3 regions of the Actinosynnema sp. NPDC023658 genome follow, and region 1 is predicted to be linked to each of the others. Evidence: riboswitches for the same ligand, from Rfam matches in the RefSeq annotation. Region 1 holds a riboswitch; each other region holds the start of a gene.
The links. A riboswitch is a leader RNA that binds a small molecule or an ion and turns the genes downstream of it on or off. The one in region 1 is predicted to bind S-adenosylmethionine.

Region 1 (2,195 bases):
CGACCCGGTCGAACGCGCTCTCCAGCGCCGGGTTCTGGTCCACGGCGGGCAGCAGCGACCCGGCCGTGCGGCTGGCGGCGTCGGACACCAGGTCGAGCACCTTGCCGTGCTCCACCACGCGGCCGTCCTCCAGCACCGCGACGTCGTCGCAGATCTTCCGGACGACGCTCATGTCGTGGGTGACGACGAGGACCGTCACGCCGAGCTCGGCGCGCGCCCGGTCCAGCACGGCGAGCACCGAGCCGGTGGTGTCGGGGTCGAGCGCGGAGGTCGGCTCGTCGGCCAGCAGCACCGACGGCGCGGCGGCGAGGGCCCGCGCGACCGCGATCCGCTGGCGCTGGCCGCCGGAGAGCTGGTCGGGGTAGGAGCCGGCCTTGTCGGTCAGGCCGACGAGGTCGAGGAGCTCCGCGACGCGGGTGCGGCGCTGCGGGCCGGCCACGCCCGCGGCCTCCAGCGGCAGCGCGACGTTGCCCGCGGCGGTGCGCTGGCGCAGCAGGGAATCCCCTTGCGGCACAACGCCGATCTGCCGGCGGGCGGCGCGCAGCGCGGTCCCGTCGAGGTTCACGAGGTCGGTGCCGTCGACGCGGATCGAGCCGCTGTCGGGGCGCTCCAGGAGCGCGACGCACCGGGCCAGGGTGGACTTGCCCGCCCCGCTGGGGCCGACGACGCCGAGGACGGTGCCCGCGGCGACGTCCAGGTTCACGCCGTCCAGCGCGCGAACCTGGCCGGTACTCCCGGGGAAGGTCTTGGTGAGGTTCTCGACAGTGATCACGTTTCGCTCCACGACTGCATGCGGCAGCGCACGCTCATGGCGTGCGTGACCGACGGCTCAGCTCAGAAAGGTGTCCTGGTGAAGGACGCGGGGATCCGAAAGCGCCTACGGGCTGCTAGCAGCTGCGACAGGCCGAGGAGGTGCGGCGGCCGTGGTCGACGACCCGCCGTCGGGTGAGCATTCGCATCCTGGGCACGTGATCCTCCATCGGTCCTGGCTGAAGCACCTTCCCCCATGGAGGGGTGGTTGCTGCGGCGTCGTAGAGCCAGGTCTCTCGGCCGCTCGGGATGGCACAACGAGTAGACCTGACGAGGCCCGACTGACGCAAGCCTGAAACCGGATCGTCCGGCAAATCACACTTTCGGCCGAAAGATCATCGACTACCGGGCGGACGCGGCCTCGGCTATCCGGATGAAGTCACCGACGGCCAGTTGTTCGCCGCGCAGGGAGGGATCCACCCCTGCGGCGACGAGGAGCCGCTCCGCCTCGACGGCCGAGCCGGCCCACCCCGACAGGGCGCCGCGCAGCATCTTGCGCCGCTGCGCGAAAGCCGCGTCCACCAACGAGAAGAGCCGCTTCTGGTCCACAGTGGACAGGGGGGCGTGCCGCTCGAACGCGACCAGCGCCGAGTCCACGTTGGGCACCGGCCAGAACACCGAGCGCGGCACGGGCCCGGCCCGGCGGGCGTCGGCGTACCAGGCGAGCTTCACGCTGGGCACGCCGTAGACCTTGCTGCCGGGCCCGGCGGCCATCCGGTCGGCCACCTCGGACTGCACCATCACCAGCCCGGTGCGCAACGACGGCAGCGCGGCCAGCAGGTGCAGCACCACGGGCACGGCCACGTTGTACGGCAGGTTGGCCACCAGGGCCGTCGGCGGGACCGGGAGCTGGTCCGGGGTGACGCGCATGGCGTCCTCGTGCACGACGGACAACCGGTCCGCGAGGTCGGGCGCGCGCTCGGCCACGGTGACGGGCAGGCGTTCCGCGAGCACCCCGTCGATCTCCACGGCCACCAGGGCGCGGCAGGAGGGCAGCAGCGCCAGCGTCAGCGAGCCCAGGCCGGGGCCGACTTCGAGGACCACGTCGTCCGGGCGCAGGTCGGCGGCCGTCACGATGCGCCGCACCGTGTTGGGGTCGTGCACGAAGTTCTGCCCCAGCTTCTTGGTGGGGCGGATGTCCAGGTCCGCGGCCAGCCTGCGGACGTCGGCCGGGCCGAGGAGTCGGCTCCCCGGTTCGGTCGACGTCGAGTCCTCAGTCACCCGTGCATTGTCCATGACGGTTGAGGGTGGGGCGCGTGTGCGTGCGCCTGGTCGGGTCCGGCTCGATTTGACATGGGGCCCTTACGGGCACCCCAGGCAGGCCAAAGCCGGCAGGCCCGGCGGAAAAAGCGCCCGCCAAGCCTGCCGGCTTCGACCAGCCCAAG
Region 2 (2,195 bases), on a different contig from region 1:
CAGCTCGTGCGCGCCGGGCACGGTCCTCAGGCCCGCCCGGAGCCTGGCCAGCAGCGTCCGCTCGTGCGCGGTGGTCTGCTCCCAGTGCCTGCCCAGCACGTCGCACGCCACGGCCAGCGCGTGCACGCCCACCACGTTCGGCGTGCCGGCCTCGTGCCGCTCGGGCACCGCGGACCAGGCCACGCCCAGCCGGTCGCCGTGGTCGGTGACGCGGGCCGTCGCACCGCCGCCCACCAGGTACGGCTCGGCGGCCTGCAACCAGTCGGACCGGCCGACCAGGACGCCCGCGCCGAACGGGGCGTAGACCTTGTGCCCGGACAGCACGGTGTAGTCGACGTCGAGCGCGCGCACGTCCACCGGCCGGTGCGGCGCGAGCTGGGCGGCGTCCAGGACGATCCGGGCGCCGTGCCTGCGCGCGACCCGGGCCAGCTCGGCCACCGGCCACACCTCGCCGGTCACGTTCGACGCGCCGGTCACCACGACCAGGCGCGGGCCGACGGGCGCCTCGCGCAGCGCCCGGTCCAGCTCCAGCACCGCGCCGGCGGGCGAGGGAGGCGTGCGCAGCCGCCGCACGTTCGGGCCGCGCCACGGCAGCAGCGCGGCGTGGTGGTCGGTGTCGAACAGGATCACGGCGGTGCGCTTCGGCAGGCTCCTGGCCAGCAGGTTCAGCGCGTCGGTGGTGTTGCGGGTGAAGACGACGGCGTCGGTGGCGCGGGCGTTGAGGAAGCGGCGGACCGACGCGCGGGCCTGCTCGTAGACCTTGGTGCTGACCTGCGAGGCGAAGCCCGCGCCCCGGTGCACGCTGGCGTACCAGGGCAGCACCTCGTCCACCGCGTCGCGGACCTGCTCCAGGCAGGGCGCGCTGGCCGCGTGGTCGAGGTTGGCGTACTCGACGCGCTCACCGGTCACCACGGGCACGCGCAGCGCGGCGCCGACGACCGTGGGAAGCGCGGCGGCGGGAGGTGCGGCGGCGAGTGCGGTGGGGAGCTGCTGCTGGGGGACTGCGATCGTCATGACGCCCTCCGGGGGTCCGGGACACCCCACCCGAGAGGGAGCCCGCGCTTGCCGGACGCCCTGCGCGCCGGCCAGGTCCTCACCAGGGGCACCCCACCGCGGTAGGAGGGTTGCCGGCCAGCGAGCCTGGGCTTCGCGCTGGCACTCATGACCTTCGTCCCGAAGCTAACCCGGACCGCACGCCCGCGTCGAGCGGTGTTCACATCCTGGGAGCGTCACGGCAGGCCGGCGTCGCCCATCCAGCGCGCGAACCGGCCGGCCCGGTCGACGGCCCGGATGCGCTGCTCGGTCGCCGTCCGCATGGCCTCCGTGCACACCACGAGGAGCTGGTCGTGCACCTGGAGGCGGGTCGTGGGCTGGGGGGTGAAGCCGTTGTCGTCCCGGACCACGAGGCTGACCGACGAGCCCGGCGGCAGCCGCAGCTCGGACAGGTACACGCCGTGCAGCTTGGAGCCGGGCTGGATGCGGACCTGGAGCAGCTCCGCGCCCAGCTCGTCGAGGGCCGACGAGTCGACCTGCACCTCGTGGGCCTCCCCGGACTTGACCAGCTTCAGCCACTTGGCCAGCCACGGCAGCGTCGTCCCCTGCACCACGGTCAGCACCACGACCAGCACGAACACCGCGTCGACCAGGTTCTGCGCGCCCGGCACCTGCCCGATCAGGGGGATCAGCGCGAACACGATCGGCACGGCGCCGCGCAGCCCGGACCACGAGATGAACACCTGCTCCCGCCACGGCACGCGGAACGGCAGCGCGGCGAACAGCACCGACAGCGGTCGGGCCAGCAGCACCAGCACCGCGCCCGCGACCAGGCCGGGCACCAGCGCGTCGAGCAGCCGACCGGGCGAGGCGTACAGGCCGAGCAGCACGAACAGCCCGATCTGGGCGATCCAGCCCAGCCCCTCGGCGAACGACAGGGTGTCCGACCGGTGCGGCAGCCGGGCGTTGCCGAGCACGAGGGCGGCGATGTAGACGGCGAGGAAGCCGGACGCGTGCGCCAGGTCCCCGACGGTGTAGGCGAGCAGGCACACGGCGACCGTGGCCAGCGGGTACAGGCCGGTGGCGGGCAGCGCGGCCCGGCGCAGGCCGACGCCGCCGAGCCAGCCGAGCACGACGCCGACCACGGCGCCCGCGACCAGCTCGTAGCCCATCAGCAGCGGCGCGGTCCAGGTGATCGGGTC
Region 3 (2,195 bases), on a different contig from region 1:
TGACGGCCGGCCTCGGGGTCAGTCCTGGAGGGCCTTCAGGACGGCCTCGGCCGACGGCGGGACGTTGGCGCGCGGGCCGACCCGGTCACCCAGGGCGTCGAGGGTCTTGAGGCCGTCACCGGTGATGAGGAGCACCGTCTCGCCGTCCGGGTCCAGTTGGCCGGTCTCGATGAGCTTCTTCGCGGTCGCGACGGTCACGCCGCCGGCGGTCTCGGCGAAGATGCCCTCGGTCCGGGCCAGCAGGCGGATGCCCTCGACGACCTCTTCGTCGGTGACGTCCTCGATCGCGCCGTTGGTGCGGCGGACGGCGTCCAGCACGTAGGGGCCGTCGGCGGGGGCGCCGATCGCCAGCGAGCGGGCGATGGTGTCCGGGCGGACGGGGGTGACCACGTCGTGGCCGGCCTTGAAGGCGGCCGAGACGGGGGAGCAGCCGGTGGCCTGCGCGCCGAACACGCGGTACGGGGTCTGCTCGACCAGGTCGAGGGTGCCCAGCTCGCGGAAGGCCTTGTCGACCTTGGTCAGCTGGGAGCCGGACGCGATGGGCACCACGATCTGGTCGGGCAGCCGCCAGCCGAGCTGTTCCGCGACCTCGTACCCGAGCGTCTTGGAGCCCTCGGCGTAGTAGGGGCGGACGTTGACGTTGACGAACGCCCAGTCCTCGTGCTCGGCGGCCAACTCCTGCGCCAGCCGGTTCACGTCGTCGTAGTTGCCGTCGACGGTGATCAGGTTGCCGCCGTAGACGGCGGTCATGAGGATCTTCGCCCGCTCCAGGGTGGACGGCACCAGCACCACCGACTGCCAGCCGGCGCGGGCCGCGGCGGCGGCCACGGCGTTGGCCAGGTTGCCGGTGGACGGGCAGGCCAGGACCTTGAAGCCGAGCTCGCGGGCGGCGGCGAGGGCGACGCCGACCACGCGGTCCTTGAACGAGTGGGTCGGGTTGCCGGTGTCGTCCTTCACCCACACCTTGCGCACGCCCAGGGCCTTGGCGAGGCGGTCGGCCTCGACCAGGCGGGTGCCGCCGGGGTTCGTGTTGGGGTGCGACTCGACGGTGGTCGGCACGGGGAGCAGGCCGCGGTAGCGCCAGATCGACCGGGGGCCCGCCTCGATGTCCTCGCGGCGGATCCGACCGAAGTCGTAGGCGACTTCCAGCGGCCCGAAACACTCAAGACAGGCGTACTCGGCGGCCAGGGGCGTCTCGTGGCCGCATTCACGACACGAGAGCGCGCGGGCGGGGCCGAGGTCGAAGGAGGTGGTGGCCGAGGGCACACTGACAGCAGTCATCGCGAGGTATCTCCTCATCTTTCCCGCGCGTCGCGGGTCGGAATTGGCACCGTGATCGCCAGCGGATGCTGTGCGACGGGTTGCCGGGGCTTCTTCGGGCCGATCCCTCTGCCCCTCTGGATGAGCGGTATTCAGTTATGGCCTCAACTTACGGCACGATCCCGACCCTCAGCCAGAGACGTCCACCATCCGGACGTCGGTCACCCGTGGGAGGATCGCGCCGTGAGTGCGCCCGCTGACACGCCCGACGCCGTCCACCTGATCATCGGTGAGGAAGAGTTGCTGGTCGAGCGCGCGGTCCGGGCGGCGCTGGTGGCAGCGCGGAAAGCCGACCCGCAGGCCGACCTGACCCGCGTCCGCGTGACCGATCTCACCCCTCCTGAGCTGGCCGAACTGGTCAGCCCGTCGCTGTTCGCGGAGGGTCGGGTGGTCGCGCTGGAGGCCGCGCACGAGTGCGGCAAGGAGATCGCGGAGGCGATCCTCGCCTACGCCAAGTCACCGGCGGATGGCGTGTCGTTGGTGGTCGTGCACAGCGGCGGCGGGCGCAGCAAGGTGGCCAAGGACCTGCCCGCGGCGCTGCGCAAGGCCGGTGCGCGGGTCACCGAGTGCCCCAAGGTCACCAAGGCGGCGGACCGGGAAGCGTTCGTGCGCAACGAGATCCGGTCGGCGGGTGGCGGCAAGGCCGACCCGGAGGCCGTGGCGGCGCTGATCGAGGCGGTCGGGTCGGACCTGCGCGAGCTGGCGGCGGCGGCGTCGCAGCTCGTCGCGGACACCGGTGGGAAGGTAGACGCCGAGGCGGTCCGCCGGTACCACCGGGGTCGGGCCGAGGTGACCGGGTTCGCGGTCGCGGAGAAGGCGGTCATGGGCGACCGGGCCGGTGCGCTGGAGGCGCTGCGGTGGGCGATCCAGCTCGG

Region 2: linked by a shared signal. The riboswitch ahead of AB0G02_RS08165 (aminotransferase class V-fold PLP-dependent enzyme) and the one ahead of AB0G02_RS11840 (ATP-binding cassette domain-containing protein) in region 1 are both predicted to bind S-adenosylmethionine.
Region 3: linked by a shared signal. The riboswitch ahead of thrC (threonine synthase) and the one ahead of AB0G02_RS11840 (ATP-binding cassette domain-containing protein) in region 1 are both predicted to bind S-adenosylmethionine.

What each region holds. Positions count from the first base shown of each region.
Region 1 covers NZ_JBFAAX010000072.1:12,891-15,085, reverse strand. The annotation lists gene AB0G02_RS11840 (ATP-binding cassette domain-containing protein) at 1-772, opposite strand, end outside; SAM riboswitch class I at 974-1,066, opposite strand; gene rsmA (16S rRNA (adenine(1518)-N(6)/adenine(1519)-N(6))-dimethyltransferase RsmA) at 1,153-2,031, opposite strand.
Region 2 covers NZ_JBFAAX010000040.1:20,984-23,178, forward strand. The annotation lists gene AB0G02_RS08165 (aminotransferase class V-fold PLP-dependent enzyme) at 1-1,014, opposite strand, end outside; SAM riboswitch class IV at 1,054-1,167, opposite strand; gene AB0G02_RS08170 (potassium/proton antiporter) at 1,230-2,195, opposite strand, start outside.
Region 3 covers NZ_JBFAAX010000091.1:15,444-17,638, reverse strand. The annotation lists gene thrC (threonine synthase) at 19-1,281, opposite strand; SAM riboswitch class I at 1,293-1,408, opposite strand; gene holA (DNA polymerase III subunit delta) at 1,504-2,195, shown strand, end outside.